Regions from separate parts of the Oceanobacillus sp. FSL K6-0251 genome, predicted to be linked through region 1. Evidence: riboswitches for the same ligand, from Rfam matches in the RefSeq annotation. Region 1 holds a riboswitch; each other region holds the start of a gene.
The links. Region 1 has a riboswitch for thiamine pyrophosphate ahead of thiW (energy coupling factor transporter S component ThiW). Riboswitches for the same ligand answer to the same signal wherever they lie in the genome.

Region 1 (2,267 bases):
AATTCTTTCAGCTCGTTCAACTTTGATTTCGATAATGGAACCTCAGAGCTTTTTTTATCTACAAGAGATAAGCTGTAGCTGTTTCTCGTCCATGTAATTACTTCTCTTATTTTTTGAAGATTCACAATATAAGAACGGTGACAGCGAAAGAATCCTTGATGAGACAAGCGCTGTTCCAATTCTTTTAAGGTAAAACCTGTAGGAAACCCCTCTCCGCGAGTATACAGATAGGATTGTCCTTCCTGACTTTCGATGTAATCAATCTCCTGCGGATCAAATAAAATAATCTTATCCTCTACTTTTGCGGAGATTTTATTTAACTGGAAAGTTTGCTTTATTTGAACCGCTTCTTCTGCTGTTTCTTTAACATTTGTTTCTGTGGAGGTTAAACGTTCTTTCTCCTCTGTTTCCACGTCCATTTGCTGTATCCCTTGCTCATTTAGACGATAGACCGTATCCGAAATGGTCACAGCACTCTCCGTACTTGTCGTTAAAATCAATACCGCTTTTTGCTGTTTCTGCAGCAATTCGACAAATTGATGGAGGACCCGTTTCGTTTCTAAATCTACATTGACCTCAGGCTCTTCGAAGATAACCACTTCCGCCTCCTGCATTAATATTCTGCCAAACTGAACACGACGCTTTTCAGAACGATTGAGCTGATGCATCTTCCATTTCGCTTTTTCCTCCAGTTGGATTTGCAATAGTACTTCCTTTATGGAAGTCTTGCTTTGATATAAAGAGCCGATAAATTTCAAATATTCCTGTACCTTCAATCTTTCATAAATGCCCTCTTCATACCAGCAAATCCCTAAAGAAGAAACGTATTTCTGCTTATCCTCCTGTAATGTCTGTTGCTTGATTTGAATCGATCCATTCCGCACATTTTCTTTTCCGATAATCATCTGCAGCAACACCGCACGTATATTAACAGTGGATTGAATTGCCTTTATTTCTCCAGGTTTTACTTCTATATCTATTTTCGGAAATAAGGTCTGGTCTCCCTGACGATATTCCATTCCGTTTATGCTTAACATGTTTCATTCCTCTTTCTATTGATAACATCCTTTATATGAGCTTGCAGTCTAATGATTATTTCATGACAAACCGTTGAATCTTTGATACAGTAGACTCAAAGATAATAATGAAAAGCAACTACTAGGGGAGCCCAACATCGCGGGCTGAGAGGGAAGCATGCTTACTTTCCGACTCTTACAAACCTGATCTGGCTAATACCAGCGTAGGGAAGTAGTCAATCAACATATGATTACTCTCAGTATACCAAATCAGGCTTCTCGATAAAGCCTGATTTTTTATTTTTACAAAGTAGTTACCTTTTCATTTCCCTTAAATTAGAAGGAGATGATTGGATTGAAAAATCGCACACGCCTGTTAACAATGATGGCTGTACTTGTTGCTATCGGAACGATTGGATCACAATTGCTCTGGTTTCCTGCCGGAGTTGCCAGAGCCTATCCTGTTCAACACGCTATCAATGTTATTGCCGGGATTATGCTCGGGCCGGGTCCGGCAGTTATTGTCGCATTGATGATTAGCCTGCTCCGAAACCTTTTAGGACTGGGAACCTTGGTTGCTTTTCCTGGAGCAATGATTGGAGCTTTTGCTGCTGGGGTATTGTATAAGAAAACGCAGAAATATCCAATGGCAGCTCTTGGAGAAATTATTGGCACCGGAATTATCGGCTCTTTCTTTGCAGTTCCGATAGCCAATCTGCTTATGGGAAGCTCTGCGGGAGCATTTGCCTTTATCCCGGCATTTGTTGTAAGCAGTGTCTCTGGTGCATTGATTGGCTGGCTGTTAGTCAGCCGTCTCCCGGCACAGCAGTTTTCTTTAACAAAATAATTTACTTTATTCTATCCAAGGAGGATTTTTATTATGAGTCAGGTTCGTTGTGCATTAACTATTGCCGGTACAGACCCTAGCGGTGGCGCCGGTATTCAAGCAGATTTAAAAACATTTCAGGAGTTAAAAACCTATGGCATGTCCGTGATCACTTCCGTTGTAGCTCAAAATACGACAGGGGTCCGCTCTGTAGAGCATATGCCTCTTTCCATGATTGAGGACCAGCTGGATGCAGTGATAGAAGATATGCCCATCCATGCTGTGAAAACAGGAATGATTGCAAGTAAGCAGATGATGGAATTAATCGTAAAAAAATTGGAGAAGGTTGATGCACCTTATGTCATGGACCCAGTGATGGTGGCTACCAGCGGGGACTCATTGATTGATGAAGAGGGCCGCAGCTT
Region 2 (2,267 bases), 530 kb from region 1:
ACTATATGGATGCAAATGGTCCTATCTGTTTGGAATCAGATACGGCATTAACTGCATTGGCATTTATTACGGATTCTGAGCTTGGTACAATAGAAACAGAAAATGGTCAAGTGCAATTTCTGCAGATGGTTGGTATCACAAATGATGAGCTCGAAGCAATGCAGACGTGGAATACACGAGGTGTTCTCTCTGCCAGTTCCCCATATATGCCCGCGTTTATTACCGATTTAAAAAGAGATTCTTTACTAAATCATGCAGATGTCTCCCAAAAAGTTGATGAAGGAAGAGAACGGGAAGGATCCAATACAGGATTTCTATTTAACGATAATTTATCGTGGACTCCAGAAAAAAAGGGCTTATTCAGAAAAAAACCAGCAATGCTGACTCTGGGGGCAAAACAAACCGAAACCATAAGTAAAGTGCTGCGAGGGCGTCTCTTGAAAGGAAAGGCTCTGACATTGGCAGGTCCTGATATTGTCATTGCTATAGAGCCCGGGGAAAAGTCAGAATATGCAATGGAGAAGGATAAGGTGCGTCTAATTTTAGATGAGCAGAGTACAATCGAGTTGAGTGATAAGCTGATTCCTAAAGAAGGTGTGGCGGAACTATTCTCGTTTGAACAGCTGGCTGTAAAAATTGTTAAAACATACATCAAAGATAATGAAGGAAATGTTGTTCAGGTAATTGGGTAAGAGAACTCATTTGAAAGTAAAATAACATTTCCTTGATAAATCGCTAAACACTTTTGAAAGAATATCTTTGAAAATAAAAAATTATATGTTATTCTTTATTTGTAATCTGAAAATTAAATAAGCAACACTAGGGGAGCCTTTGGCTGAGACGAATACTCGGACCCTTTGAACCTGATCTGGTTAACACTAGCGTAGGGAAGTGGCAGGAACATGACGATATATCATTCGAACAATGAATTTGTATATAATCAAGACCACTTATCCCTCAGCTGGATAAGTGGTCTTTTTCGTTCTTCTGCCAATCCTGAAACAAGAAAATGGAAGAAAGGGGAGAAGAAGATGGACAGGCATCTGCACTTGATCAGTGATGGCAGTTTTTCCGAGCAGCATTTGCAAATAGTGAAGCGGATTCAGGCTGAGATTGATTATTTGCATATCAGAGAGAAGAACAAGACAGCGAAGGACATTCTGGAAATCATCGGTGCATTAGAAAATATCGGATTGCCATTAGAGAAAATAATAGTGAATGACAGAGTAGATATTGCTGTGATAAAGCAGTGCGCAGGTATTCAGCTGGCGTTTCACAGTCCTTCCATTCCACTTGTAAAAGAAAGCTTCCCTGAATTGAAGGCAGGAAAGTCTGTTCATTCTTTAGCTGAGGCAGAGCAGGCGCAGCAGGAGGGAGCTGATTATGTGCTGTATGGCCATATTTATTCCAGCAAGTCCAAAGCCAATCAGCAGCCCAGAGGATTAACGGAACTACAGGAAATGACTAACGCGCTGTCTGTGCCGGTATATGCTATTGGCGGGATTACTCCTGAGCGGGCGAAAGAAGTAACTGCCGCAGGAGCAGGCGGCATCGCGGTCATGTCTGGTATTTGGCAGGCAGAGGATCCGGTCCAAACTGTCAGAGCTTACCGGCAAGCGTTGAATATATGAAAAGGAGGGAGAAGATGAATAAACAGTTTGATCAAATTATTGTAGGCGGCGGAGTTATTGGCTGCTCTATTGCTTATCAGCTGGCCAAAAGAGGCAATCGGGTGCTGGTCATTGAAAGGAATCAAATCGGCTGCGAGGCTTCCAGTGCCGCAGCAGGTATGTTAGGCGCTCAAGGAGAGTTTACAGAAGACAGTCCGCTTTTTCGGTTTGCACATGAGAGCAGAGCGCTATTCAAAAATTTATCCGAGGAACTGAAGGAAGCGTCAGGAGTAGATATTCAATATATTCATAAAGGAATCATGAAGCTTGCTTTTCATCAGCAGCAATACAGCAAGCTGCAAAGCGTCGCGTCCTTCCAGCGGGAAGCGGGGAACCCTGCGTATTTACTGTCAGTAGAAGAAGCGAAAAAAATGGAGCCAAGCCTGACGGAGAATCTTCGTGCTGTCCTGTATTTGCCGGATGATGGTCAGGTTTCCGCCCGTCATCTGACCAAAGCCTTCTCTCTGGCTGCATCTCATTATGGTGCGGTGTTGCATGAGCAGGAAAGCGTTAATGAGCTGTTGATAGAAAATGAAACGGTTTATGGTGTCCGGACAACAGAGGCAATCTATGAAGCGGTCCAGGTTATTGTTGCAA
Region 3 (2,267 bases), 1.8 Mb from region 1:
ATTGTAGAGCAATTCCGCGGCTTCAGTCCCCAAATGGCGGATTTCGCACAAATGGCGTTTGAAAAACGCTGGATTGAAGCGGAAGATCGTGCAGGAAAACGTCCGGGGGGCTTCTGTACAAGCTTTCCGCTCAGTGAACAAACTCGTATTTTTATGACGTACTCTGGAACACCTTCTAATATAGCTACCCTGGCTCATGAGTTGGGACATGGCTATCACCAGTATGTGATGAACGATATGAACGGTTTGAATCAAGGCTATGCAATGAATGTTGCGGAAACTGCTTCGACCTTTGCAGAAATGATTGTAGCGGATGCATCGGTGAAAATGGCGGCGACAGATGAAGAAAAATTAACGTTGTTAGAGGATAAAGTATCGCGCAGTGTGGCTTTCTTCATGAACATCCATGCACGCTTTTTATTCGAGAAACAATTCTATGAAGAACGGAAGCAAGGTATGGTCAGTACGGAACGGTTAAATGAACTTATGGTGGAAGCACAGAAGGAAGCTTACTGCGGAAGTCTGTCCGAATATGATCCGCATTTCTGGGCTTCCAAGCTGCATTTTCATATTACTGGTGTGCCATTTTATAACTTCCCGTATACATTTGGTTATTTATTCAGCCAGGGAATTTATGCTTATGCAAAGGATTATAAAGGAGATTTTGAAGCAAAATATACTGCTTTATTAAGGGATACCGGCAGAATGACCGTAGAAGAGCTTGCTGAAAAGCATTTGCAAGTAGATTTGTCCAAGCCTGAGTTTTGGGAAAATACCATCGAAATATGTAAACAGGATGTGCAGGAATTTTTGGAATTAGCGAAGAAAGTTGAAAAATAACAGGGGCTATTGCGGTTTTTTAGAAAGTGATTTATACTAAGCCTATACAAAAAAGTGAATATAAAAAGCCTGCAAGGGGAGCCTTTGGCTGAGAGTGGACATTTTCTATGTTCTGACCCTTTGAACCTGTCAGTTAGCGCTGGCGTAGGGATTGTGGACTTTTTGATGGATATAAAAGCAATGTGTGAGTGGAGTTTAAGGTATTCTCTTAAAATGTATTTTTAAAGAATACCGCCATCAAGAAGACTCCCTTGGCATTGCTTTTTTGTTGTCTAAAAAAAGATTGTTCGATGTAAATGGGGGAGAGACGATTGAAGAATAAAACATTATTTTTAGTAGAAGTAGCTATTTTTACGGCACTTGCATTACTGCTGGACATTTTACCGTTAGGATTTAAGCTTTGGCCGCAAGGAGGCTCCGTTTCTTTTGCAATGATTCCTGTCTTCATTGTAGCCTTTCGCTGGGGTCTGAAAGGAGGTTTGTTGTCCGGTTTCCTTTGGGGAATATTACAGGTGGCAACTGGTACAGCTTATATCCTGCATCCCGTACAGGGAATCATTGAGTATGGATTAGCTTTTACGGTAGTAGGGCTTGCCGGAGTGTTTTCGAAGCAGGTTATCGAAAGCATGAAAAACAAGCGGGTAAAGAAATCCTTTGTCTATATATCCGTAGGTGTATTTCTGGGATCAGCTGCTCGTTTTATTTGTCATTATATTGCCGGAATGGTTTTCTTTGGTTCAGCCGTCGAAGGACAGCCGGCGTGGCTTTATTCATTAATATATAATTCATCCTATATGGTTCCATCCTTTATTTTAAGTCTTGTTATTGTGTTCCTCCTGTTTTATAAACAGCCGAGAACATTAGTTGGAAAAGTATAACAAAAGAAAACTCCCTCACACAAAAACCTGTAGCACATCTTGCTTCAGGTTTTTCTTAAACCATTATTTTTATTTGGATAGTTTTGTTAAGTTTTATTAACATTTACTTATGGAATAGGCGTTGAACGTGAATAATGGTAGAATAAAGAAAATAAAATATATAAAGATACATTCTCACATCTTCATTTAACAAAAAAAGGGAGCTTTAAAAGAAGGAATTTTTGTCTAAGAGAACGTATATATGAATAAGGGGGATTTTCTAAGTGGGAAAACAGATTCTAATTGTGGATGACGAGCAATCGATTGTTACTTTATTAAAATATAATATGGAAAATGCCGGATTCACAACAGAGGTAGCATACGATGGAGAAGAAGCCTATCAAAAAGCTGCTGCAGATAACTATGAGTTAATTATCTTAGATGTAATGCTTCCAAAACTGGATGGAATAGAAGTATGCCGGAAGTTAAGAAAGAATGATATTGATACACCGATATTAATGCTCACCGCAAAAGATGAAGAAATAGACAAAATCCTCGGTCTGGAGCTTG

Region 2: it holds a riboswitch for thiamine pyrophosphate, as region 1 does, so the genes downstream of both, MKY45_RS02030 (thiamine phosphate synthase) here and thiW (energy coupling factor transporter S component ThiW) in region 1, are expected to answer to the same signal.
Region 3: it holds a riboswitch for thiamine pyrophosphate, as region 1 does, so the genes downstream of both, thiT (energy-coupled thiamine transporter ThiT) here and thiW (energy coupling factor transporter S component ThiW) in region 1, are expected to answer to the same signal.

What each region holds. Positions count from the first base shown of each region.
Region 1 is NZ_JBBORS010000001.1:902,956-905,222, reverse strand. Features, by position in the region: gene MKY45_RS04540 (LytTR family transcriptional regulator DNA-binding domain-containing protein) at 1-1,037, opposite strand, end outside; TPP riboswitch at 1,151-1,264, shown strand; gene thiW (energy coupling factor transporter S component ThiW) at 1,399-1,863, shown strand; gene thiD (bifunctional hydroxymethylpyrimidine kinase/phosphomethylpyrimidine kinase) at 1,897-2,267, shown strand, end outside.
Region 2 is NZ_JBBORS010000001.1:373,547-375,813, forward strand. Features, by position in the region: gene MKY45_RS02025 (suppressor of fused domain protein) at 1-692, shown strand, start outside; TPP riboswitch at 812-907, shown strand; gene MKY45_RS02030 (thiamine phosphate synthase) at 903-1,631, shown strand; gene thiO (glycine oxidase ThiO) at 1,646-2,267, shown strand, end outside.
Region 3 is NZ_JBBORS010000001.1:2,700,594-2,702,860, reverse strand. Features, by position in the region: gene MKY45_RS13590 (M3 family oligoendopeptidase) at 1-840, shown strand, start outside; TPP riboswitch at 905-1,009, shown strand; gene thiT (energy-coupled thiamine transporter ThiT) at 1,152-1,718, shown strand; gene MKY45_RS13580 (response regulator transcription factor) at 1,982-2,267, shown strand, end outside.